One region of the Rhizobium sp. 'Codium 1' genome, then DNA from elsewhere that is predicted to be linked to it. Evidence: predicted binding sites of a transcription regulator. Region 1 holds the regulator's gene; each other region holds the start of a gene.
The links. Region 1 encodes LexA, which represses DNA repair genes until DNA is damaged. Its sites were predicted from a motif close to TGTTCNNNNTGTGTTCNG; they were not measured.

Region 1 (5,933 bases):
CGAGCGTGCGGCCTTCGCCTTCAAGCACATACTTGCCGTCCTTGAAGAACTCGGTCGAGGCGCAATCGAGCGCGATATGCATGTCCTCGCCCGGACGGTAACCAGCCTTTTCGATCGACTTCATGATGAAGTCGAGGGCAGCGGGTGCGGATGCCAGGCCCGGCGCAAAGCCACCTTCGTCGCCGACATTGGTGTTGTGGCCATCGGCTGCGAGCTGCTTCTTCAGCGTGTGGAAGACTTCCGAACCCATGCGCACGGCGTCACGGATGGTGTCGGCGCCAACCGGCACGATCATGAATTCCTGGAAGTCGATCGGGTTGTCGGCATGGGCGCCGCCGTTGATGATGTTCATCATCGGAACCGGCAGGACATGGGCGTTCGGGCCGCCGATATAACGATAGAGGGGCAGACCGGAGGATTGGGCTGCGGCCTTGGCGACAGCCAGCGATACGCCAAGAATGGCGTTTGCGCCGAGGCGGGCCTTGTTCGGCGTGCCGTCGAGTTCGATCATCAGATTGTCGATCTGGATCTGGTTTTCGGCCTCGTGACCGCCGATTGCATCATAGATCTCGCCATTGACGGCTTCGACCGCCTTCTCGACGCCCTTGCCGAGGTAACGAGAGCCACCGTCACGCAATTCGACGGCTTCATGCGCGCCGGTCGAGGCACCCGAGGGAACGGCCGCACGGCCCATGCTGCCGTCTTCGAGATAGACGTCGACTTCGACGGTCGGATTGCCGCGGCTGTCGAGGATTTCGCGGCCGATGATGTCGGTAATGGCGGTCATGTTCGCTCCCTGGTGACGGAAATTGGACAAGGCTCGGCGGCCGATCACCGGGCGCGGAGCCCCCGGACCTGCCTTTGAGTCATCCTCTCTTATCCGATGATCGGGAAAATACAATGACGGATAGGAGCCGGAACGGACGAAATCTAATCGATTTAAACCGCAAGGACCCGCGGCGCTTCCCGTTCAACTGCTGAAAGCGCCGCGAGAGTCCGTCAGGATGCCTTGGCCAGGTCGTCGAAGGCGATGAGTTTTTCCAGGAGCCGGCGCATGTCGGTGATCTTCACCATATTCGGACCATCCGACGGGGCATTGTCCGGGTCCTGGTGAGTCTCGATAAAGAGACCTCCGACGCCGACAGCGACGGCTGCGCGAGCCAGCGTCTCGACGAATTCACGCTGGCCACCGGAGGAACCACCCTGCCCGCCCGGCTGCTGCACCGAATGGGTGGCATCGAAAACGACAGGCGCGCCCATGGCCGCCATGATCGGCAGCGAGCGCATGTCGGAGACGAGCGTATTGTAGCCGAAGGACGCGCCGCGTTCGCAAAGCAGCACGTTCGGATTGCCGGAACCGGTGATCTTGTTCAGCACGTTCTTCATGTCCCAAGGGGCGAGGAACTGTCCCTTCTTCACATTGATCGCGCGGCCGGTCTTGGCGGCGGCAACAAGCAGGTCCGTCTGCCGGCAGAGGAAGGCGGGGATCTGCAGGACATCCACAGTCGGCGCGACGGCCGCGCACTGCTCTTCCGTGTGGATGTCGGTGAGGACGGGCACACCGAATTCCTTCTTGATGTCGGCAAAGACTTCCATCGCCGTTTCCAGGCCGATGCCGCGCTCGGCAGACAGCGAGGTGCGGTTCGCCTTGTCGTAAGAGGATTTGTAGACGAGCCCGAGCCCGAGTTCGCGGCACAACTCGACGAGTTGCCCCGCGATCATGAAGGCATGGTCACGGCTTTCCATCTGGCAGGGACCGGCGATCAAGGCGAAGCGGGTTTTTTGTGAGAAGACAGCCTTGCCGGCGCCTTCGCCGACCACGACTTCCGAATTGGGAGAAATGCTCATTTCAACTCCTCGAAGGCAAAGGTGACGCCCTGGCCCTTTTCCGGCGCGACAACCAGCCGCGCTCCCGTTTTGTGGTAGCCGACGCCATTAGCAGCGAGGCAGGCTTCTGTCACGCCGAGATCGGCGACGGCGACCACCACGGCCGCGCCCAGGAGACCGCGTTCCAGCTGCCTGGAACCCAGACCGTAATGGGCCGAACATCCTTCGGAGGTCAGGACGTCAACCGAGGCATTGGATGCCTCGATCGCCATGCCGAAGGAATGCGCCGTGACGTCGCGCTGATCGAGCACCATTTCCAGCAGATACTGGAAATCACTCGGATTTTCCTCGACCAGGACGATTCGCCGAAGACCGGCGGCACCATTGGCGTGCACGATCAAGTCACCGCGATCCGCCGGTATCGGATTCACCCGTTCACAGGCGAAGGCGAAGAAATCAGGCGAACGCAGGTCGGCCGCAAAGGCGAGCCGGAAAGCCCCCTCCGCCGATCGCCCATCAGGGAATCGGAACTGCCGGGAAAATTCGAGAACGGGCCCGCCGCTCTGTCCCTCATCGCGATACCGCCTATCATCTGCAGTTGCATCGTCCGTCTTCACGACGATCGCCGAGAGGCCTTCGCCACGGCGAAAGCGGAAGGCGAGATCGCGTGCGACAAACACATTGCCGATGCGTGCAGCCTCAAGGCAGTCTTCTCGGCTGCCGACGGCCAGGGGCTCCAGATAGGTATCATCTGCAAAAAAGACGCAGGCGTTCTCGGTCCCAAACGGATGGCGGGCATCGGCCGCAACCGTGAAGCCGAGGCGGCTCATCCGATCGCGGGAGGTTTCGAGATCCACGACCGGGAGGACGAGATGATCGATGGCGCGGGGGGACGTGATGGGATTGGACATATTTCTCTCGAGTTTTGCGTCAGATTTGGGAATTGCGCGGCTGGATTGAAAGGGTTTCGAGCGTCTGGCGCAATGCGTCGATTTGCTGCCGCGCTTCGCGCAATTCCTTCAGTACCTGTTCGTCGATCTTGTGATGAAGGGCCAGAACCTCGATCTCTGCCTTGAGGTTGATCTCATAATCCTTTGCCGCCATGAACCGATCGCGCTCGGCCTGACGGTTCTGGCTCATCATGATGATCGGGGCCTGGATCGCGGCCAGCATGGACAGGAGAAGGTTGAGGAAGATGAACGGATAAGGGTCGAGGGAGCGCGTCGCGAGAACCACGGTGTTGAGAACCACCCAGGCCACGAAAAGCACCATGAAGGCGATGATGAAGCCCCAGGAGCCACCCACCCTCGCAATGCCGTCTGCCAATCGTTGCCCGACGGTCGCATGGGCTAGGAAATCCTCGCCGGCATTGGTCGAAACCGTGCGGCGCTCCCGAGCCCGCTTCAGCACCTTCTTTTCCGCAGAAGAGAGATCGGATTGCGTCTTCCCCAAAACGAGTTTTTCAATGTCCTTGAGCATTCGTCTTATTCCCCGAGAAAGGTCCGCTGGCCTTTGAGAGTATCCGCTCTTTGCATTGCAGCGGTACAAAATCGGACTGTTTCATGACCTGCACATCAGGCCATCGCATTTTCTCACCGGCTCTTCACGAAAATTTATCCCCTTGCGGAACACAAATGGAACAGATAGTGTCTGTTCTGTATTTGTTTCACCTCAGGGGCACCGCATATGCTGACGCGCAAGCAACAGGAACTGCTTCTCTTCATCCACGAGCGGATGAAAGAATCGGGCGTCCCGCCTTCCTTCGACGAGATGAAGGACGCGCTGGATCTCGCATCGAAATCCGGCATCCATCGACTGATCACGGCGCTCGAGGAACGCGGCTTCATCCGCCGGTTGCCGAATCGAGCTCGCGCCCTTGAGGTTATCAAACTGCCGGAAGCCTATTCTCCGAGCATGCAGCCCCGTCGCGGTTTTGCCCCGAGCGTGATCGAAGGCAGTCTTGGCAAGGCACCGCCAGCGCCAGCACTCACCAAACAGCCGGTTGAAGACAGGAGTTCTTCTATCTCGGTTCCCGTCATGGGCCGTATTGCGGCTGGCGTACCGATCTCTGCAATCCAGAACAATACGCATGACATTACCGTGCCGGCCGAGATGATCGGCTCCGGTGATCACTACGCCCTCGAGGTGAAGGGCGATTCGATGATCGAAGCCGGGATTCTCGACGGTGATACCGTCATCATCCGCAATGCGTCCAATGCCAATCCCGGGGACATCATCGTGGCGCTCGTCGACGACGAGGAAGCAACATTGAAGCGGTTCCGCCGGCGTGGCGCGTCGATCGCGCTGGAGGCCGCCAATCCGGCCTATGAAACGCGAATCTTCCCGCCGGATCGGGTCAAGATCCAGGGCAAGCTGGTCGGCCTCATCCGCCGCTATCACTGAGCGTCAGCTGTCGGTGACAGTGGTTGCGCCGTCATCCGGCTTTCTGATGCTTGGGGGATGGTGTGTTCGTCTGCCGCTGATGCCGTGCGCCAGTCGTAGAGGCGGTGTTGCGTCCACGGTCTCGGCTTCCCCTCGAAAGATGTTCTGATCACCAGGTGCTGCGGCGCGTCTGCAAGGCCGGAAATTTCGACAGCGCCGGTGGCCCTGAGGCTGCTTTGTGACAGAAGCGCCGCGCCCGAGCGGCAGGCGGTCAATCGCGTGCGAGCCGCCAGAACGACGACATCGGCAAGGTCGCAGCCAACCCCGACCAGGTCGGGACGGTCGAGGGTCATCAGCAGTTTCCCCGTGTCCATCCGGGCGACGCAGACCTGCTTGATGCAGGTGAAGCGGTCCATCCTGGCAGATTTGGTCAACTGATCGAGAAGCGTTGCAGCAGCCGATCGCTGCGCTGCGCTCCAGGTCTCTCCGGTTCGCCAGTCAGGTGGCGCTGGCAATTCGCCAATCGTAAGCATTAGGGGCGGCATCGTCGTCTCGACATCCAGCACCGGTCGCCATTGGTCGAAGATGAAGGCCGGCGGCCGAGTTCGATTGGTGGCGAGGGTCCGTGCGGCGCCGTCACCGCTCCAGAGCGCCACCAGTCGCGCATCCTCGCTGATCATCAGTTCACCGGGCTCCTGTCTCGGCCCGAGCCATGTCGCAACGAGCGTCACCGCGATCAGGACGGTTCCTGCATGTCTGAGACTGCTGCGAAACAGCGTCAGCAGGAGCATGCCGGTGATCGTTCCGAGCATGAACCAGCCGGGAAGGCGCGGAAAGACGTAACCTCCACCCCAGCTGGAAACCATGTAGGCGACATGCAGAACCAGTTCGAGCCCCTGCCCCATGATCCAGAAGAAGGGCGCGTCAAGACCGAAGGGCATGAGCAGCATGGCAATGAAGCCTGCCGGCATGACCACCAGCGAAATCAGCGGCATGGCGGCGAGGTTGGCTTCAAGTCCATGGGTCGACAGGCGGTGAAAATGGGTGATGGCAAAGATCGCAGTGGCCAGTCCGCCGATCAGGGATGTCGCCAGAGTACCGCCGATGAGTTTTCCGCCGCCCGCAGCAACGCGCAGGCCGAGTGACCGTATCGGCGGCAGGATGGCGCGTGGCCGGGAGCGCCAGCCGGCATAGCCGGCGATCAGGCCGGCAGTGGCCGCAAAGGACATCTGGAAACTCGGCCCCATCACAGCCGAAGGCTGTACGACAAGAATGGCTGTTGCAGCCAGGGCCAGGTTGCGCAGGCTGACGGCCGGACGGTCGAAGAGAACTGCAGCCAGCATGATGGCGGTCATCAGATAGGCACGCAGCGCGGAGACCTGATAGCCGGAAATGAGCACATAGCCGGTCGTGGCAATCAACGCGCCCGCAGCCGCGATCTTCTTGATCGGATGTCGCTCGGCCAGCGCCGGCACGAGGCTGAGCAGACCGCGCAGGCCGACGAAAAATATGCCGGCGGCGAGGGCCATGTTGAGACCCGAGATTGCGGTGATATGGGCAAGGCCCGAAACCCGAAGCGCCTCGGTCGCAGCGGTCGACATGGAGCGACGCTCTCCCGTGATGATCGAGGCGGCAAAGGCGCCAGGATCGCCTGGAATGACTGAGCGGATGCGATTCGAGATCCGGTCCCGCAGGGAGAACAATGCCGCATCGAAGCGCGCGAC
Region 2 (5,933 bases), on a different contig from region 1:
ACGGACGCCTTCTACGGCTATCACATGGGCACGACCGCAGAAAACGTCGCCCGCCAGTGGCAGCTGACCCGCGAGGAGCAGGACGCATTCGCGGTCGCCTCACAGAACAAGGCGGAAGCCGCGCAGCTCGCCGGCCGTTTCAAGGATGAAATCGTTTCGGTTATAGTGCCGAGCCGCAAGGGCGACATCACCGTCGACCAGGATGAATACATCCGCCACGGTGCCACGCTTGAAAGCATGCAGAAGCTGAAGCCGGCCTTCGACAAGGAAGGCTCGGTCACGGCCGGCAACGCATCCGGCCTCAATGACGGAGCCGCCGCCTCTCTGCTGATGACCGAGGCCGAGGCATCGCGTCGTGGTATTGTGCCTCTCGCCCGGATCGTTTCCTGGGCCACCGCCGGCGTCGATCCGAAGATCATGGGCACGGGCCCCATTCCCGCATCCCGCAAGGCGCTCGAAAAGGCCGGCTGGAAGATTTCCGATCTCGACCTGGTCGAGGCCAACGAAGCCTTCGCGGCACAGGCCTGCGCCGTCAACAAGGATCTCGGCTGGGATACGTCGATCGTCAACGTCAACGGAGGTGCGATCGCGATCGGCCACCCGGTTGGCGCGTCGGGTGCGCGTATTCTGAACACGCTTCTGTTCGAAATGAAGCGCCGTGGCGCCAAAAAGGGCCTCGCGACGCTCTGCATCGGCGGTGGCATGGGCGTTGCCATGTGCCTCGAGGCTTTCTGATCCGGGCAGCCAGAATGGCACCGCTCACCAATGAACAGCGAACTCTGTCCCGGTTGGTAGCCGGGATGGTCAGACCATGCCGTTGCGACGGGAACCGCAGCGATTGATCCAGACGAAAACCATATAGAAAAAACGGGGAGGACAGCATGAGCAGAGTGGCTTTGGTGACGGGCGGCACGCGCGGAATAGGTGCAGCTATCTCGACCGCCTTGAAGAATGCCGGATACAAGGTGGCCGCAAACTTCGCCGGCAACGAGGAGAAGGCCAAGGCCTTCGAGGCGGAAACCGGCATTCCGGTCTTCAAGTGGGACGTCTCGAACTATCAGGCCTGCGTCGACGGGATCACTGCGGTCGAGGCGGCTCTCGGCCCGGTCGAGGTGCTGGTCAACAATGCGGGCATCACGCGGGACGCCATGTTCCACAAGATGACGCCGGACCAGTGGGGCGAAGTGATCAATACCAACCTGACCGGTCTGTTCAACATGACGCATCCGGTCTGGACCGGGATGCGCGATCGCAGCTTCGGGCGTGTCATCAACATCTCCTCGATCAACGGCCAGAAAGGGCAGATGGGGCAGGCCAACTATTCCGCCGCCAAGGCCGGCGATCTCGGCTTTACCAAGGCGCTGGCCCAGGAAGGGGCGGCGAAGGGGATTACCGTCAATGCCATCTGCCCGGGATATATCGGGACAGAAATGGTGCGCGCCATTCCGGAAAAGGTGCTGAACGAGCGGATCATTCCACAGATCCCGGTCGGTCGGCTCGGTGAACCGGAGGAGATCGCGCGTTGCGTCGTCTTCCTCGCCTCCGATGATGCCGGCTTCATCACCGGATCGACGATTTCGGCCAATGGCGGCCAGTTCTTCGTGTAAGCGACGGAGAGGGTGTGACTTCGAGGCCGGCCTTTCGCCGGCCTTGTTCGTTTCTGGGAAGCGCATGATTCAATCAGTCGTAGATCTTGAGCAATTTGCCGACCGTCTCACAAATGCTTGGTCGCGTGAGACCTCTAGCCTTTGGTCTTTGGACAATCCGGCGAGGGGCCAGTGTGCTGTCACTAGCCTTGTTGTCCAGGACGTATTTGGTGGCCAGATTTTGAAGACGCGCCTTCAACAGTTGCCGCACTTCTACAACCTAATTGATGGTTGCCGCTTCGACTTCACATCCCGCCAGTTTGCTGATTCGATCGACTACGAGGATCTACCCTCGGATCGGGAAGAAGCGATGTCCGATACCGATCCGGAACAGTATCGCGCCTTGCGCGGAAGGCTCGGGCTTCCTGTTAACGATTGAACCCTGCAACCGTGCGCGGAATTCCTAATATCCACCGCTCTCTATGGTTAACCAATTGTTATTAAACAATATATAGCAGTGAACAAACCGGGAAGATGATAGCGTCCGCGATTCGTCGTCGATTCGTTCCGGCTTTGATCGACAGGTTAACGCGGGGCACAAAAAAGCCGCCGAGCCCTGGGGATCGGCGGCTTTTCTCTCGTTATGCTTATTAGCGGCAGCGCGCTTCGTAGGTCTCGCCATAGCGGTTGCGGTAGACGCAGTAGCCGCGGCGTTCCTGCGAATTGCCGATAAGGGCGCCAGCAACGCCACCGACGCCTGCACCAATGGCTGCGCCGCGGACATTACCGGTTGCCACGCCGCCGATGACTGCGCCGGAAGCAGCGCCGATGCCGGCGCCACGTTCGGTCGCCGTGCAGCCGGCGAGTGGGGCGATCAATGCAAGTGCCAAAAGGGTCTTTTTCATCGTCTTAAACCTTTTCACGTCGAGTTGGTGTTACTTCAGGTCAAATTCGACCCATCAACATCAGGATGATGAGGATGAGAAGTACGAGGCCCAGGCCGCCGGACGGGCCGTAGCCCCAGCTGCGACTATGCCCCCAGGTCGGCAATACGCCGATCAGCAGCAGAATTAGAATGACGATGAGAATGGTGCTCATTGGGGGCCCTCTCCTAAGCCGTGGTGGATATTCCAGTCTTGTGCCGGAAGAACGCCACGGCTTGCGGATTGTTCCATCGGTCCTGCCAGGCTGCCAAGAAGCCGATGCAGTCCGGCGATTGCCGAGGCGCGCCGCGAGGCAGCCGCCAATGGGGCCGAGGCGGCCGGCATCGTCGAGAGACCGTAAAGGAAAGCCGAGATCGCCTGGTCTGTTCGGGCCTGATGTTCGACCATGGGAAGGTGGCCGCAATCGCGCAGGATTACGGTTTGTGCCTGAGGCAAAAGTTTCGAAACCCGTAGCTGGTGTGCCGGCGGAACGATTGCATCATTGGCGCCTACGAGGTTCAGTACCGGGACGCTGATGCGGGGCAGGTCTTTGACGAGCGTGGTCGCAGACATGAAGCGGATACAGGCTGCAATGTCTTCCGGGCGCGCTCTCTTGAGCTCGAGACGCACATCTTCCATCGCCTCGACCGCGCGATTGTCCTGCCAGGGACATCCCTTGTCATACACACATTCAATCGATCCCCAGCGAAACTGTTCCTGGGTCGCTATCCATCGACGAAAGAACTGACCGAACAGGAAGGCGCCGACACGCGGAACCCGGAGCAGCCGCGCGGGCAGCCGCTCCTGTCCCTCGAAACGTCCGCAGGCAAAGGCGCCGATCAGCGTGATCGACTTGACCAATTCGGGATGATGAAGCGCAAAGAGCAGCGAGACGAAGCCGCCGGTGGAGTGACCGATGAGGTTGACGGGGCGACCGCCGAAATCGCGACGGATTGCCGTCGCATAGGCTTCGACCACGTCATGAGGCCCGATCACCTGGCCAGGCTCGTCCAGAATCCACGGATAGTGCCCCGGAAGCGGGTAGGCTGCCGTTCGCCCGTGCCGGGCGAGCTGCGGGGCATAGGTCCGCCAGAAGGATGGTGCCATGACCATGCCATGAATCAGGACAAACTCCTGTCCTGCGTCAGTTATTCCGATCCAGTCCGGAGGTGGTGGTTGAAGTGTCATCGCAGTGTACCTCGGCCAAAGCAACGTGCGCCGCGGTGCGAATGTTCCATAGGTTCCACCTGCCATTCTGATCGGTGGAAGGACAGCGAAGTGGATTTATCGATTCAGGATATGGTAGGGATCATGGGGCAGGCCATCGACATCTAGCCGTGAACAAAGCCTGAATCTGGGCGAGTCGTTGATTCGTCGCTGATTCGTTCCCAGAGTGTTCCCGAAACCAAAAACTGATTCTGATCAAGGGTTTGGACGGAATTCTGGGGTGATCGCCACAAGCGCCTTGCCTTTGCCCCTGTCAGCCTCCATTTGTTGGCCAAGGGCGCCGGATTGCGGACGACGCGCGGTCCCGACAAGCGGAGCGGTCTTTGAATACCCAACCCATGATCCTGAGTGGCCGCGGCGTGAGTGCTGTGCTGGGGCCAACCAATACCGGCAAGACCCACTTTGCGATCGAACGCATGGTCGCGCACGGGTCCGGCATCATTGGATTGCCGCTGAGATTGCTTGCCCGCGAAGTCTATACGCGTGTCGTCGAACGGGTCGGTGCGCAGAATGTCGCGCTGGTCACCGGCGAAGAGAAGATTAGTCCCCCGAATGCCCGGTTTTCCGTCTGCACGGTCGAGGCGATGCCGCGCGAGACCAAAGCGGCCTTCGTCGCGATTGACGAAATCCAGCTGGCTGGCGACCTCGAGCGTGGCCACATCTTCACCGACCGCCTGCTGCACCTGAGAGGACGCGAGGAGACGCTGTTGCTCGGGTCGGCAACGATGAAATCGATCCTGATCCAGCTTCTGCCAGGGATTACCATCGTCGAGCGGCCAAGGCTCTCCCAGCTGTTTTATGCCGGCCAGAAAAAAATCACCCGCCTGCCGCAGCGCACAGCGATAGTCGCCTTCTCCGCCGACGAAGTCTATGCGATCGCCGAACTGATCCGCCGCCAGCGTGGCGGTGCAGCCGTCGTTCTCGGCGCGCTCAGCCCGCGGACCCGCAATGCCCAGGTTGGCCTCTACCAGGAAGGCGATGTCGAATACCTCGTTGCGACCGATGCCATCGGCATGGGCCTGAACCTCGATGTCGATCATGTCGCCTTCGCCCAGGACCGCAAGTTCGACGGATACCAGTTCCGCAATCTCAATCCGGGCGAGCTCGGCCAGATCGCCGGGCGAGCCGGCCGCCACATCAAGGATGGCACGTTCGGCGTGACGGGCCGTGTCGATCCGTTCGACGACGAGCTGGTGGAGCGCCTGGAAACGCATCAGTTCGATCAGGTCAAGGTTCTGCAATGGCGGACGGAAAAATTCGATTTTTCGTCGATTGCGGGACTGCGGCGAAGTCTCGATGCAGTGCCTCGCATCGAAGGATTGACCCGTGCTCTGCCGGCGACGGACCAGCAGGCACTGGAGTATCTGTCGCGCTATCCCGAGATATCCGACATCACCGACCGACCCGATCGCGTCGAAAAGCTCTGGGAGGCCTGTGCGCTGCCCGACTATCGGCGTATTACACCTGCACAGCATGCAGATCTGATTCAGAGCCTCTACTTCGATCTCGTCAGGCGCGGCACCGTCAACGAGGATTTCCTCGGCGAACAGGTACGCCGGGCAGATCGGACTGATGGCGAGATCGATACGCTGTCGGCGCGGATTGCGCAGATTAGAACTTGGACCTATGTGTCGAACCGACCCGGTTGGCTTGCCGATCCGACACACTGGCAAGAAAAGACGCGGGAAATCGAAGACCGATTGTCCGATGCGTTACATGAACGGTTGACGAAACGCTTTGTTGATCGCAGGACATCTGTGCTCATGAAGCGCTTGAGAGAGAATGCGATGTTGGAAGCTGAAATCAGTGTGAACGGTGATGTCTTCGTGGAAGGCCATGCCATGGGACAACTCGCCGGTTTCCGGTTCACGCCGATCTCCGGCATGGAGGGGCCGGACGCGAAGGCTGTCCAGGCGGCCGCCTACAAGGCGTTGGCGCTCGAGTTCGAAGCGCGCGCTGCGCGCCTTCATGCTTCCGGCAATAATGACCTCGTCATCGGATCCGATGGCCTTGTGCGTTGGCTGGGCGATCCGGTGGCGCGTCTCATCGGCACCGACCATATTCTTCATCCGCGCGTGATCCTGCTTGCCGATGAACAGCTGACCGGCATTGCGCGCGACCATGTCGCGGCGCGTGTCGAGCGCTTTGTGAATCACCATATCTCGACTGTGCTGAAGCCGCTCGACGACCTGTCGCG
Region 3 (5,933 bases), on a different contig from region 1:
GACATGTCTACGCCCGTGACGCCGATCAGCTTGCCGCCGGAGAAGACGGGAAAAGCGATGGAACTCATGGTCGTCGGAACGTCGGTTCCCTCGGCCATGTAAGGAGCCGTGATCGCGCCCTTGCCGCTCTTGGCCGCCAGCGCATACCACTCGGCCGGATAATCCGCGCGGAAGGTAGAGAACTGGACCTCGCCGTTGCGGTTCTTCGACCAGTAAGGGGTGAAGTAGCCTTCGTCATTGGCCGAAAGGTCGAGCTTGCCCTTGATTTCGTCTTTCTGCCCGTCGATGGCGAGAGGTTCTTCCGCCATCCAGCTGCCGAAAGCGAACGGGTTCTGTTCGAGATTTGCCTTCAGGATATTGGTGATGCCGAGCCGGTCGAGCGACTTGCCCTCATGCCCGCGACCGATGACGCCGGACATGGTGCGCGCGGCACTGGCAAGTTCGCCGATGTCACCGGCGATTTCACGCGCGATGGATTTGGCCTCGGCGTCCGCCTGGTCCATGGTCAGGGAGTGAACCCGGTCACGGGTCTGCGAGATCAGAACGAGATTGGAGAGAATGAGCACGAGGCCGATGGCAATGCCAGTGACAACGAGAAGCTTGGCTGCAATCGAACGGTTGAAGAAGGCGAACATGGAGGCCTCGAGGACTGAGGATCAGGACGCAGGGGCATTCGTTCCGCACTTTCATGGCGCGGCCGGGCGCGCTTCACGCACCCCGATCGCGACCGATGCTATGTTCCATTGCTTAACGGGCAATAAATCAGACTTGTCAGCTCTGTTTCAGATCAGAGCGAGGCGGAAACCTCATCGGACACAGGGATCGACGGCTGCGCCCCGGGTTTGAGGCAGGCGAGCGATCCGGCAACCGCCGCGCGACGTATCGCCTCGCTGAGCATCAGTCCGGAATCGAGGCTGGCTGCCAGATACCCGCAGAAGGTGTCGCCGGCGCCGACGGTATCGATCGGTTCGATCTTCAGCCCCTTCGTCCGATGCAGGCGGCCCCCCTCCGCAGCAACGACGCCTTCGGCGCCGAGCGTGATGATCAGGATCTGCCCGGTCTCGGTGTGCATCTGAAGCAGCATTTGTTCGCGCTGGTCGGCGGTAAGCGCCTCGCGCCCCACCAGAAGTTCAAATTCGGTCTCGTTGGCGATGACAATGTCTGCCAGTTTCGCGAGATCGGCAGCCTCGGCAATCAGCGGCGCCGTATTGAGCACGGTGCGCACGCCCTGCGCCTTGGCAGCCTCGAGTGCTGCCTTCACCGATGCGGCGGGCACTTCAAGCTGCAGCATCAGGATGTCACCCGGTTTGCTGCCCGAAACCGCTTCGGCTGCTTGGCCGGGGCTGAGGGTGCCGTTGGCGCCAGGCACCACCGCGATCATGTTCTCCCCGTCGCCACCGACGAGAATGAGCGCTGTACCGGTGGGGCCATCCACGCGCGCGACGCCGGAAAGGTCCGTTTCCGCCTTTTCCAGCAGGTCGAGCGCGGGTGCCGCGAACTCGTCACGCCCAACCGCCCCCACCATGCGCACGGACGCGCCGGCGCGCTTGGCGGCCAGCGCCTGGTTCGCGCCCTTGCCGCCGGCTGCCGTTGCAAATCCGGTTCCCGAAACTGTCTCGCCCGGCTTCGGGAGGCGCGGCGTGGTGGCGACGAGGTCCATGTTGATGGAGCCGAAGACGGTGATCATGAGCGAGGTGCCTCCCTAAGGCAATTCCAGCAAAAGCGGTAACCGGTTTTGCCTCCGGAATGGCATGAAACCAGCGGGACAGAGCATTGAAGGCGACGACGTTTCGTCGGAATGCTCTGCCGTCTTTTTTCTCTTTTGGACCAGCCCCTCAGTCTTCGTCAACAACCCTGAGCTTGAGCATGCTGGTGCGGCTCTCCACCGCCCGCGCGGGGACATCTTCGCCATCCTCGCGTCCGCCCGGCGTCTCGAACTCCATGGCTTCGATCTTGGCGCCGCGCTTGGCCAGCTTGTCCGAGGAGGTGATGATCATCTCCACGTCCTTCTGGGCCGCCAGAAAATGGCTTTGCAGTTTCCGCGTGCGATCGTCCAGGCGGCTCAGATCCTCCATCAGGCGGATCACCTCGCCTTGGATCAGGTGTGCCTGCTCGCGCATGCGCTGGTCCTTCAGAACGGCCTGGATCACCTGGATGGACAGCATCAGAAGCGACGGCGAGACGATGACGACCTTCTGCCGGTGCGCCTTCTGCACGACACCCTCGAAATTCTCGTGGATCTCGGCAAAGATCGATTCCGACGGCACGAACAGAAAGGCCATGTCCTGGGTCTCGCCCGCGATCAGGTATTTCTCCGAAATGTCCCGGATGTGTACCTCCATGTCGCGCTTGAACTGCTGGGAAGCCGCCTTCTTCTGCTCGGGGCTTTCTGTTTCCCGGATCACGTTCCAGGCTTCGAGCGGGAACTTTGCATCCACCACCAGCGGCGGAGAATCATTCGGCATGCGGATGGTGCAGTCGGGGCGCGACCCGTTCGACAGTGTCGTCTGGAAGGCATAGGCCCCCATGGGCAAGCCGTCGGCGACGATCGTCTCCATTCGCGATTGCCCGAAGGCGCCGCGCGTCTGTTTGTTGGACAGGATCGCCTGCAGGCCGACGACGTCCTTGGCCAGCGACTGGATGTTGTTCTGTGCAGCGTCGATCACTGCGAGCCGCTCCTGCAGGGTCCGCAGATTGTCATGGGTCGACTTGGTCTGTTCGGTGATCGTCGCGCCGATCCGGTGCGTCATGCCGTCGAGTCGCTGGCTGATTGTCTGGTTCAGTTCAGTCTGACGGCTGCCGAAGACTTCGGCCATGGTCGCAAGCCGACCCTGCATTTCGGCCTGCGCCTTCAGGAGTTCTGCGAGCCGCGCCTCCGCTGTCTCGTCCCGCCGGGCCATCTCCTCCACTTGTCTTGCTCTGGCAGATGCCGCACGCGTCAAGAGCAGGACGAGTGCGATAATGGGAACGAGCACGACCGCTGCGGCGAGCGCCAGCAGGAAGGTGGGCGAGAGGGTGACTGAGCCGATGGTCACCGCCGGAATGTCCTGGATGTTCATACGCTGACAATAGCTGATTCGGAGGAGGCTGACAGATCAAAGAGTGAACATGCGAAGCGCGTAGTGTCCGGAGCCATATGCCGGCGTATCTTTTTTCCAGCCGAAACTGACAAAGCGCAAGCCAGGGGGAGGGAGCGCGCCCCGAAACACCGTGTTCGATCGTGTCGGCGAAAAACGGCGCCGCTGACGCAACCAAAGATTTACCATTTGGGTGCCTCCTTCCCGCCTTTCCATCAGCATCATCTGATGTTTCCCTGGGTTGTAAAAGAGTGAGTGTGCCATGTCGCGTGCCGACAATTCCGATCTGAAGAACCGTCTTCGTTTTCTCGGGCTTGATGACCAGGGTCGAGAGACCCTGCGTCGCCTCGGGCCACTGATCCGCCGGAACATCGGCGGCGCACTCGACATCTTCTATGACAAGGTGCGCAAAGTACCGGAAACGGCGGCCTTCTTCCGTAGCGAAGATCACATCAAGGGTGCCAAGAAGCGTCAGGAAGAACATTGGGGCATCGTCGGAACGGCCGAATACACCGACAGTTATGTTGAAGGCGTCACCAGGGTCGGAGAGGCACATGCCCGCATCGGGCTGGAGCCTCGCTGGTACATCGGCGGCTATGCGCTGGTCCTGGAACAGCTGGTCCATGCGGTGGTCCGCGAGCGCTGGCCGAGCCGCTTCGGCCGCCAGAATTCCGCGCAGCTTGCCGACGAGATCTCAGTGGTGGTCAAGGCCGCCCTGCTCGACATGGACTATTCAATCTCCGTCTATCTGGACATCCTCGCCGAACAGCGCCAGGCCGCTGAGCATGCCCGCCTCACGACCGAGGCAGAACAGGCGACCGCACTTGCAGCCCTCCGCGCTGTGCTCGCCAAGCTGTCCGCGGGTGATCTCGATGCCCGACTTCCGGCCGACCTGCCGGACAATTTTGTCCAGATGGCGAGCGACTACAACGCCTCCATCGATGCTCTGCGCTCGACTGTTGTGACGGTCCGCCAGTCGGCCGACGAGATCTTCAAGTCGACCGCTGCCATCTTCGATGCCACCGACGATCTCGCGCAGCGCACCGAGCAACAGGCCGCAGGCCTCGAAGAGAGCACGGCGGCACTGCACGAACTCACCCAGAACGTCACCCTGACGGCCGACGGCGCCAAGGAAGCATCACAGGTGGTCGGCGTCGCTCTGTCGGAAGCCCGTGTGTCCGAAGAGGTCGTCGGCCGCGCGGTCAGTGCCATGGGTGCCATTGAGAAGTCTTCGGACGAGATCTCGAAGATCATCGGCGTTATTGACGAGATCGCCTTCCAGACGAACCTCCTGGCCCTCAATGCCGGCGTCGAGGCCGCTCGCGCCGGAGAGGCCGGCCGTGGTTTCGCCGTCGTCGCCCAGGAAGTGCGCGAACTCGCCCAGCGCTGCGCCAATGCCGCCCGCGAGATCAAGAACCTCATTTCGCAAAGCTCCACGCAGGTCGAGGCAGGTGTCGACCTCGTCAACAATGCCGGCGAAGCACTCGGCAAGATCATCGTCCGCATCGGCGAAATCAACGATATCGTCGCCAAGATCGCCCTGGCTGCAGCCGACCAGTCCGGCGGCCTGCGTGAGGTCAACACCTCGGTCGCCTCGATGGACCAGATCACCCAGCGCAATGCCGCAATGGTCGAGGAAAGTTCGGCCCAGACAGCCACTCTCCAGGAGGAGGCGGGCCGTCTGGTCCAGGCGCTTCAGGGCTTCAAGACATCAGGAGCCTGGTCGCAAAACGCAAGCCAGTCTGCTGCCGGCGGTTTTCGCCGGGCTGGCTGACGACACGAACCCGATGGCGAGTTTCCAGGGAATTCGCCATCGGGCATTTAGAATCTGTTCAGCAAACCGTGACAGTTCTTTTTGTAACCAGTCAATCCCGAGAGCCCGCATCGCATCATGACCACCAAAGCCCAGAACGACCTGTCAGAACGCCTTGAATTCCTTGAGATCGACCAGAAGGCACGCAGCACGCTCGCCGAGCTGCGTCCTTCGATCAAGGAGATCATGGGCGGCGCGCTCGACAAGTTCTACGCCAAGGTGACGAAGACCGGAAAGATCGCCGGACACTTCCGCGACGGCGCCCATATGAATGGCGCGAAGTCTGCCCAGATCGGGCATTGGGACAAGGTAGCAAGCGGTCAGTTCGATGAAAACTACGTGCGAGGCGTCACCGCCGTCGGCAAGGCCCATGCCCGCATCGGGCTGGAGCCACGCTGGTATATCGGTGGCTATTCCATGCTGGTCGGCGAGCTTCTCTCCGGCATTCTCGTTAAGCACTGGCCCTTTCCTTTCGGCAGGCAACATGCAGTCTCGCTGGGTGAAAAGCTTCGTTCTGTGGTCAAGGCCGCCATGCTCGACATGGATTATGCGATCTCGGTCTATCTGGAAGAGCTCGATGCCAGGCGTCGCGCTCTGGAGGAGGAGCGCGCCCGTTTCGAGGCCGATCAGGCCATCGCCATGGAGCATCTTCGCCGCGGCCTGGAAGCGCTGGCCCAGGGAGATTTCGAAGCCCGCATGACGACGGACCTGCCTGACAATTTCAAGGAAATGGCTGGCCATTACAACGAAACCGTCGATCGCCTGAATACATCCTTCGCCGCAATCCGCCGCGCCTCGGAAGGCATCCTCACCGGCACGGACGCGATCGCCCACGCGTCCGATGAACTCGCCAGCCGCACCACTCGTCAGGCGAGCGGGGTCCAGCAGAGTTCGACGGCCCTCCAGCAGCTCTCCGTCAGCGTCAGCCAGACGGCCGCCAATGCCGAGCGCGCTTCGCACGCCGTGCGCGACACGCAACAGCAGGCGAAGACCTCGGGCACTGTGGTCTCGCAAGCCGTTTCCGCCATGGATGCCATTGAAAA
Region 4 (5,933 bases), on a different contig from region 1:
TTCGCGGAACAGGCCGCCGAGCTGGCCCGGCAGGAATGACAGGGGCACAAAGACCGCAGCGAGCGTCGCCGTGGTCGCAATGACGGCAAAAAACACTTCCTGCGTCCCCAGCACCGCCGCGGCGCGCGGCCCCATCCCCTCCGCCCGACGACGGACGATATTTTCGAGCACGACAATTGCGTCGTCCACCACGAGACCCGTGGCGAGAACGATGGCAAGCAGGGTCAGGATGTTGAGCGAAAAGCCGACGAGATAGATCGCCGCCAGCGTCCCGATCAAGGCGACCGGCATGGTGAGCGCCGGGATCAGGGTCGCTCTCCAGTCGCGCAGGAAAAGGAAGAGGACCACGAGCACGATGACGGCCGAGAGCCCGAGCGCGATCTCGACCTCATGCAAAGCCCCCTGAATGAAGACCGCGTCATCGCTGGTGACGATGACACGCGTACCCTCAGGCAGGGCGCTCGCCATGGCATCCACGGCGCCATGAACGCCTGCCGAGATGTTCAAGGTGTTGGACTGCGCCTGGCGGATGATGCCGAGGCCGACGCCCTGGACGCCATTGGAACGCAGCGAGGTCGAGCCTTCGTCAGGCCCGAGTGTCACCGTTGCCACATCGCGCAGCCGGACGCGATCGCCGATCAGGACGTTCTCGAAATCCTCGACCGTGGTCAGATTGGCGGTCGCCCGCACGACGATGTCTTGTGTCTGCGATTCAAGCGAGCCAGCCGGCACGTCGAGCGAAGAGTCCTGGAGCGCCGTTGCAAGGCTGGCGATGCTGAGCCCCCGGCTGGCGAGCGCCGCCTGGTTGACGTCGATCCGGAAGACCTTTTCCTGATCGCCATAGACCTGGACGTCGGCGACGCCTTCGACTGCTGCCAGCCGGTCGGAGATCTCGTTGTCGACCAGAAGCGTCAGATCTTCCATGGAGAGCGTGGTGGAGGTCACGGCAAGCCGCATGATCGGCTGCGAGTCCGCATCCGCCTTCACGATGCGTGGTTCATCCGTATCGTCGGGCAACTGGTTACGCACCCGCCCCAGCGCATCGCGCACATCGTTCGCAGCGACGGCCAGGTCGACACTATCGCTGAATTCGAGCGTCGTCCGGCTGTCCCCGAACTGGGAGCGCGAGGACATCGACTTCAGACCACTCACCCGGGCGACGGCGCCCTCGATGATGCGCGTCACCTCCTGATCCATGGTTTCGGCCGAAGCGCCGTCATAATCGGTGCTGACCGTGATCACCGGCTGGTCGACATCGGGCAATTCGCGAATTTCGATGCCGGCCAGGGCCGCGAGACCCGCCACGACGAGCAGGGTGTTAAGGACCGCCGCGAGAACCGGCCGGCGGACGAAGAGCGCGGTGAAGCTGCGCCCGGACTGTTCGGAAGCGTTCTCTGTCGAACTCATCGTACGGCAACCTCCCCGGATCCGGCCTTGGCTTGTCCAACAATCTCGATCGCCCCACCCTCGCGCACACGCTGCAGGCCTTCGACCGCCACGACATCCCCTTCCTTCAACGACGCCTCGACCAGGATCTGGTCCGAATTGCGCTGAACGATCGTCACACGCGTCTTCACGGACTTGTTATCGACAATCTGCCAGACGAAGGATCCCTCACCGTCCCACTGGACCGCGAGCGGATTGACCGCCGCATATCGATCACCGGGGAAACGCATCGATACGGCAAACGACATGCCGGCACGCAGGACATCGTCCGGATTGTCGATCTTCGCGCGAATTCGGATCGTGCGACTTGCCTGATCCACACGGCTGTCGACGGCCTCGACGACGCCGTTGAAGGCCTGTCCCGGGCGCGAGACGGACCTTGCCTCGACCGGCATGCCCGGTCGGACAGCTGCCACGAAACGCTCGGGAGCCCAGAAATCGACCAGAAGCTGGCTGCGATTGTCGAGGGAAACGATGGCGGTCGTGTTCGTTACATTGTCGCCGACATTGACGCCGACGATCCCGATCACGCCGTCGATCGGTGCCACGATGTCGCGGCGTTTCAGGTTCAGTTCGGCCGTGGTGAGCTGCAGCTGTGCCTGCTCCTCAGCGATCTGCGCATCCAGGACATCCAGTCGCGAGAAGCTCTGCAGGTTTCGGTAGGATTCGGCTTTTTCCTTGGCGCTGCGCAGCGCCACGGCCGACTGGTCGCGCAAGATAACCTGTTCTTCCCGATCCAGCCGGGCGATCACGTCGCCCTTCGTCACTTTCTGGCCGGACGAGACCAGGATCTCCGCAAGGGTCCCGGAGGCCTGCGGCATAACGGTCACGGCCTCGATGGCCTCTCCGTCGCCGATCGCGCTCAACCGGTCGTTCACCACGCCCATGGTCACCGGCTGCGTGGCCACAAGAATGGCCTGGTTGCCACCGCCACGACGGTTGCCCTGAGCCTGGCCGCCGCCTTGCCCTTGTCCTGCACCTTGTCCCTGGCCGCCGGACTGCGCCTGCCGCCTGCCCTGTCCTTCACCCTCAGGCCCGCTGGACAGCAGCGCGACCGCCGATGCCGGCACGCCCATGGAAACGAGCGTTCGCCCTGCTCCGGGTGAAAAATAGACCAGGGCACAGAGACCCGCGAAGAGAACGGCAAGACTGATGGCGAGTTGCTTCCAAATCGGCATGCAAGGCTCCAAAATGTAAAAACGGAATGTCAGGCGCTAAGTATCGGGTGCAAACGGTCGGTGGCAATGGCACAACGTCAAGCTTACTGATTTGTAATCTCGCGTCTTTTCACGCCACCGTGAACACGGCTCGGTTCACACCGCAGATATGCGCCGCTTCCACAATATCATGGGCGGCGTCCGGAGACGTTTGAAATCCGTGAGTTAGCAGGCGCGAGGAATAAAACCAGAACGCCGTCACTGGCCTTTCCGACCCGAATCACTACATTGGGCCGCATGAGTAACGGTTTCGACGACATTCCATTCTTCGATGAAGAACCCGCGCCGCGCAAGCCGGCTGCGTCTCCGGCCCCTGCTGCAGAACCTGGAGCGTCCTCCGGTGGTGGCCTCGGCATTGCGGCCCGCGCCATGGCCGCCCGGAACCAGGCCCGCGCGCCCGACTATCTCTCCGGTCTTAACCCCGAACAGCGCGAGGCGGTTGAAACCGTCGATGGCCCCGTATTGGTACTGGCCGGTGCGGGTACGGGCAAGACCCGCGTGCTGACCACCCGGATCGCCCATATTCTCGCGACCAATCACGCCTATCCCAGCCAAATCCTCGCGGTGACCTTCACCAACAAGGCTGCGCGCGAGATGAAGGAGCGCGTCGGTCATCTCGTCGGCGGTGCAGTCGAGGGCATGCCGTGGATGGGCACCTTCCACTCCATCGGCGTCAAGCTGCTGCGCCGCCATGCCGAACTGGTTGGCCTCTCCTCCGCCTTCACCATTCTCGATACCGACGACGTCGTGCGCCTCATCAAGCAGATCATCCAGGCCGAAGGGCTGGATGACAAACGCTGGCCGGCCAAGCAGTTCGCCCAGATGATCGACGGCTGGAAGAACAAGGGTCTCGATCCGGCGCAGATCCCGGAGGGCGATGCCCGCGCCTTCGCCAACGGCAAGGGGCGCGAACTCTATGCCGCCTATCAGGCCCGCCTCAAGACGCTCAATGCCTGCGATTTCGGCGACCTTTTGCTGCATCCGATCCGCATGTTCAAAGCCAATCCGGATGTGCTGAAGGAATACCATCAGCGCTTCAAATATGTCCTCGTCGACGAATACCAGGACACCAACACCGCCCAGTACATGTGGCTGCGCCTGCTTGCCCAGCGTCCGCCGGGCGTGCCGCAGAATGTCTGCTGCGTCGGCGACGATGATCAGTCCATCTATGGCTGGCGCGGCGCGGAGGTGGACAACATCCTGCGCTTCGAGAAGGACTTCCCCGGCGCCAAGGTCATCAAGCTTGAGCGCAACTACCGATCGACGGAACACATCCTCGGTGCGGCCGGCTTCCTGATCGCCCACAATGAGGGCCGCCTCGGCAAGACGCTGTTTACCGACCGTGTGGATCCCAACGACGACAAGGTCGTGGTTCACGCCGCCTGGGATTCGGAAGAGGAAGCCAGGGCCGTCGGCGAGGAGATCGAACAGCTCCAGCGCAATCAGCACCCGCTGAACAACATGGCAATTCTGGTGCGCGCCTCCTTCCAGATGCGCGAATTCGAAGACCGCTTCGTCACGCTCGGCCTTAACTACCGCGTCATCGGCGGCCCACGCTTCTACGAGCGCCTCGAAATCCGCGATGCCATGGCTTACTTTCGTCTGGTCTGCCAGCCGGCCGACGATCTCGCTTTCGAGCGTATTGTCAACACGCCCAAGCGTGGCCTCGGCGACACGACGATCCGCAATCTGCACGATTATGCCCGCGCCCGGGATATCCCGATGCTGGCGGCAGCGACCGACATCATCGAAACGGATGAATTGAAGCCCAAAGCCCGCAAGGCGCTCTTCGACGTCGTGACCGATTTCCGCCGCTGGCAGTCACTGCTCGAAACCACGGCACATACCGAGCTCGCAGAGCAGATCCTCGACGAAAGCGGCTACACGGCGATGTGGCAGAACGACAAGTCTGCCGAAGCGCCGGGACGACTGGAAAACCTGAAGGAACTCATCCGCTCGATGGAGGCCTTCGAGAGCCTGCGCGGTTTCCTTGAGCACGTGTCGCTGGTCATGGACGCCGAGACCAACGAGAACCTCGACGCCGTCTCGATCATGACGCTGCATTCGGCCAAGGGTCTGGAATTCGAGACCGTCTTCCTGCCGGGCTGGGAGGAAGGCCTGTTTCCCCATCAGCGCGCGCTGGACGAGGGCGGCCGCTCGGGCCTCGAAGAGGAGCGCCGGCTTGCCTATGTCGGCATCACGCGAGCCAAGCGCCGTTGCCACATCTGGTTCGTCTCCAACCGACGCATCCATGGGCTGTGGCAATCTACCCTGCCGTCCCGCTTCCTCGAAGAATTGCCGCCTGCGCATGTGGAAGTTGCCGAGTCGGAAACTTCCTATGGCGGCTATGGCCGAAATCCCTATGGCCAGTCCCGCTTCGACAAGCAGGAGCCCTTCCAGAACAGCTATTCGACGCCCGGCTGGAAACGCGCCCAGGCCAACAAGACCGATGCCACGCGTGACAACTGGGGCAGCCGCTCCGGCCATGCCGTCGAGCGCATCGGTTACGGTGAGAGCGGCCCGAGGGCGAAGACCATCGACGGCGAACTCGTCGCCAAGTCGTCGACGACCGAACCCTCGCGTTTTTCGGTCGGCGACCGCGTCTTCCATATCAAGTTTGGCAATGGCAACATCGCGTCGATCGACGGCAACAAGCTGACGATCGATTTTGACCGGGCCGGCCAGAAACGTGTTCTGGACGGGTTTGTGGAGCGAGTAGCATGACATAAAGCGTCACTCGACCAGCCCGGGATCTAATGGTAAAGCCGCCGCAATGATCGAAAAGACCAAGGGACAAACACTGTGTCCGGAATGCTGAATAGAACTGTTGCGCGAGTTCTTTACTACACCCAAAATACCGTACGAGACGCAATTCCACGCCGCTATTTCATCGCAAAACGTTCTGGCGTCCTGAACGCGATTGAAAAAGCCGATCTTGCAGAAATCTCGTCGCGCCTTGAGTACTACAACAAGCTGAGCGGACCATTTTCTGCGTCATCTGGTAGTCATGCGATAGAAGAAACACGCCGAGACAGAAGTCGATATTATTTTGACTTCATGGAAGCTGCTCGATACTTCGATGGAGATTTGCGGGTCAGGACGATGTTCGGTGACATTACGCATGTTCCGGACCTTCCCACCATTGTCAAAAGCAGGCCTATCGGAGATACAAACCAGAATTCTGTGCTGATGAAACTGGACAAGTTCCGGCATTTCCAAGGCGTGAACGATCCGCGTCCATTTGCGGAAAAACAGTCCAGGATTGTATGG

Region 2: LJE98_RS10390 (helicase-related protein) is a predicted target of LexA. The motif match lies at 3,893-3,910, and genes of this name have one in related genera.
Region 3: LJE98_RS03350 (DNA recombination protein RmuC) is a predicted target of LexA. The motif match lies at 3,092-3,109, and genes of this name have one in related genera.
Region 4: LJE98_RS18735 (ATP-dependent helicase) is a predicted target of LexA. The motif match lies at 2,841-2,858, and genes of this name have one in related genera.

The regions. Positions count from the first base shown of each region.
Region 1 is NZ_JAJGPW010000004.1:28,883-34,815, reverse strand. Features, by position in the region: gene eno (phosphopyruvate hydratase) at 1-787, opposite strand, end outside; gene kdsA (3-deoxy-8-phosphooctulonate synthase) at 1,000-1,848, opposite strand; gene LJE98_RS11780 (VOC family protein) at 1,845-2,738, opposite strand; gene LJE98_RS11775 (DUF1003 domain-containing protein) at 2,758-3,306, opposite strand; gene lexA (transcriptional repressor LexA) at 3,514-4,230, shown strand; gene LJE98_RS11765 (ComEC/Rec2 family competence protein) at 4,224-5,933, opposite strand, start outside.
Region 2 is NZ_JAJGPW010000003.1:191,446-197,378, reverse strand. Features, by position in the region: gene LJE98_RS10420 (acetyl-CoA C-acetyltransferase) at 1-735, shown strand, start outside; gene LJE98_RS10415 (beta-ketoacyl-ACP reductase) at 882-1,607, shown strand; gene LJE98_RS10410 (YunG family protein) at 1,672-2,025, shown strand; gene LJE98_RS10405 (glycine zipper domain-containing protein) at 2,237-2,491, opposite strand; gene LJE98_RS10400 (DUF3309 family protein) at 2,532-2,684, opposite strand; gene LJE98_RS10395 (alpha/beta fold hydrolase) at 2,681-3,697, opposite strand; gene LJE98_RS10390 (helicase-related protein) at 4,075-5,933, shown strand, end outside.
Region 3 is NZ_JAJGPW010000001.1:703,496-709,428, reverse strand. Features, by position in the region: gene LJE98_RS03360 (methyl-accepting chemotaxis protein) at 1-635, opposite strand, end outside; gene LJE98_RS03355 (ribokinase) at 788-1,687, opposite strand; gene LJE98_RS03350 (DNA recombination protein RmuC) at 1,836-3,059, opposite strand; gene LJE98_RS03345 (globin-coupled sensor protein) at 3,340-4,851, shown strand; gene LJE98_RS03340 (globin-coupled sensor protein) at 4,969-5,933, shown strand, end outside.
Region 4 is NZ_JAJGPW010000009.1:34,780-40,712, forward strand. Features, by position in the region: gene LJE98_RS18725 (efflux RND transporter permease subunit) at 1-1,407, opposite strand, end outside; gene LJE98_RS18730 (efflux RND transporter periplasmic adaptor subunit) at 1,404-2,624, opposite strand; gene LJE98_RS18735 (ATP-dependent helicase) at 2,901-5,387, shown strand; gene LJE98_RS18740 (glycosyl transferase family 90) at 5,475-5,933, shown strand, end outside.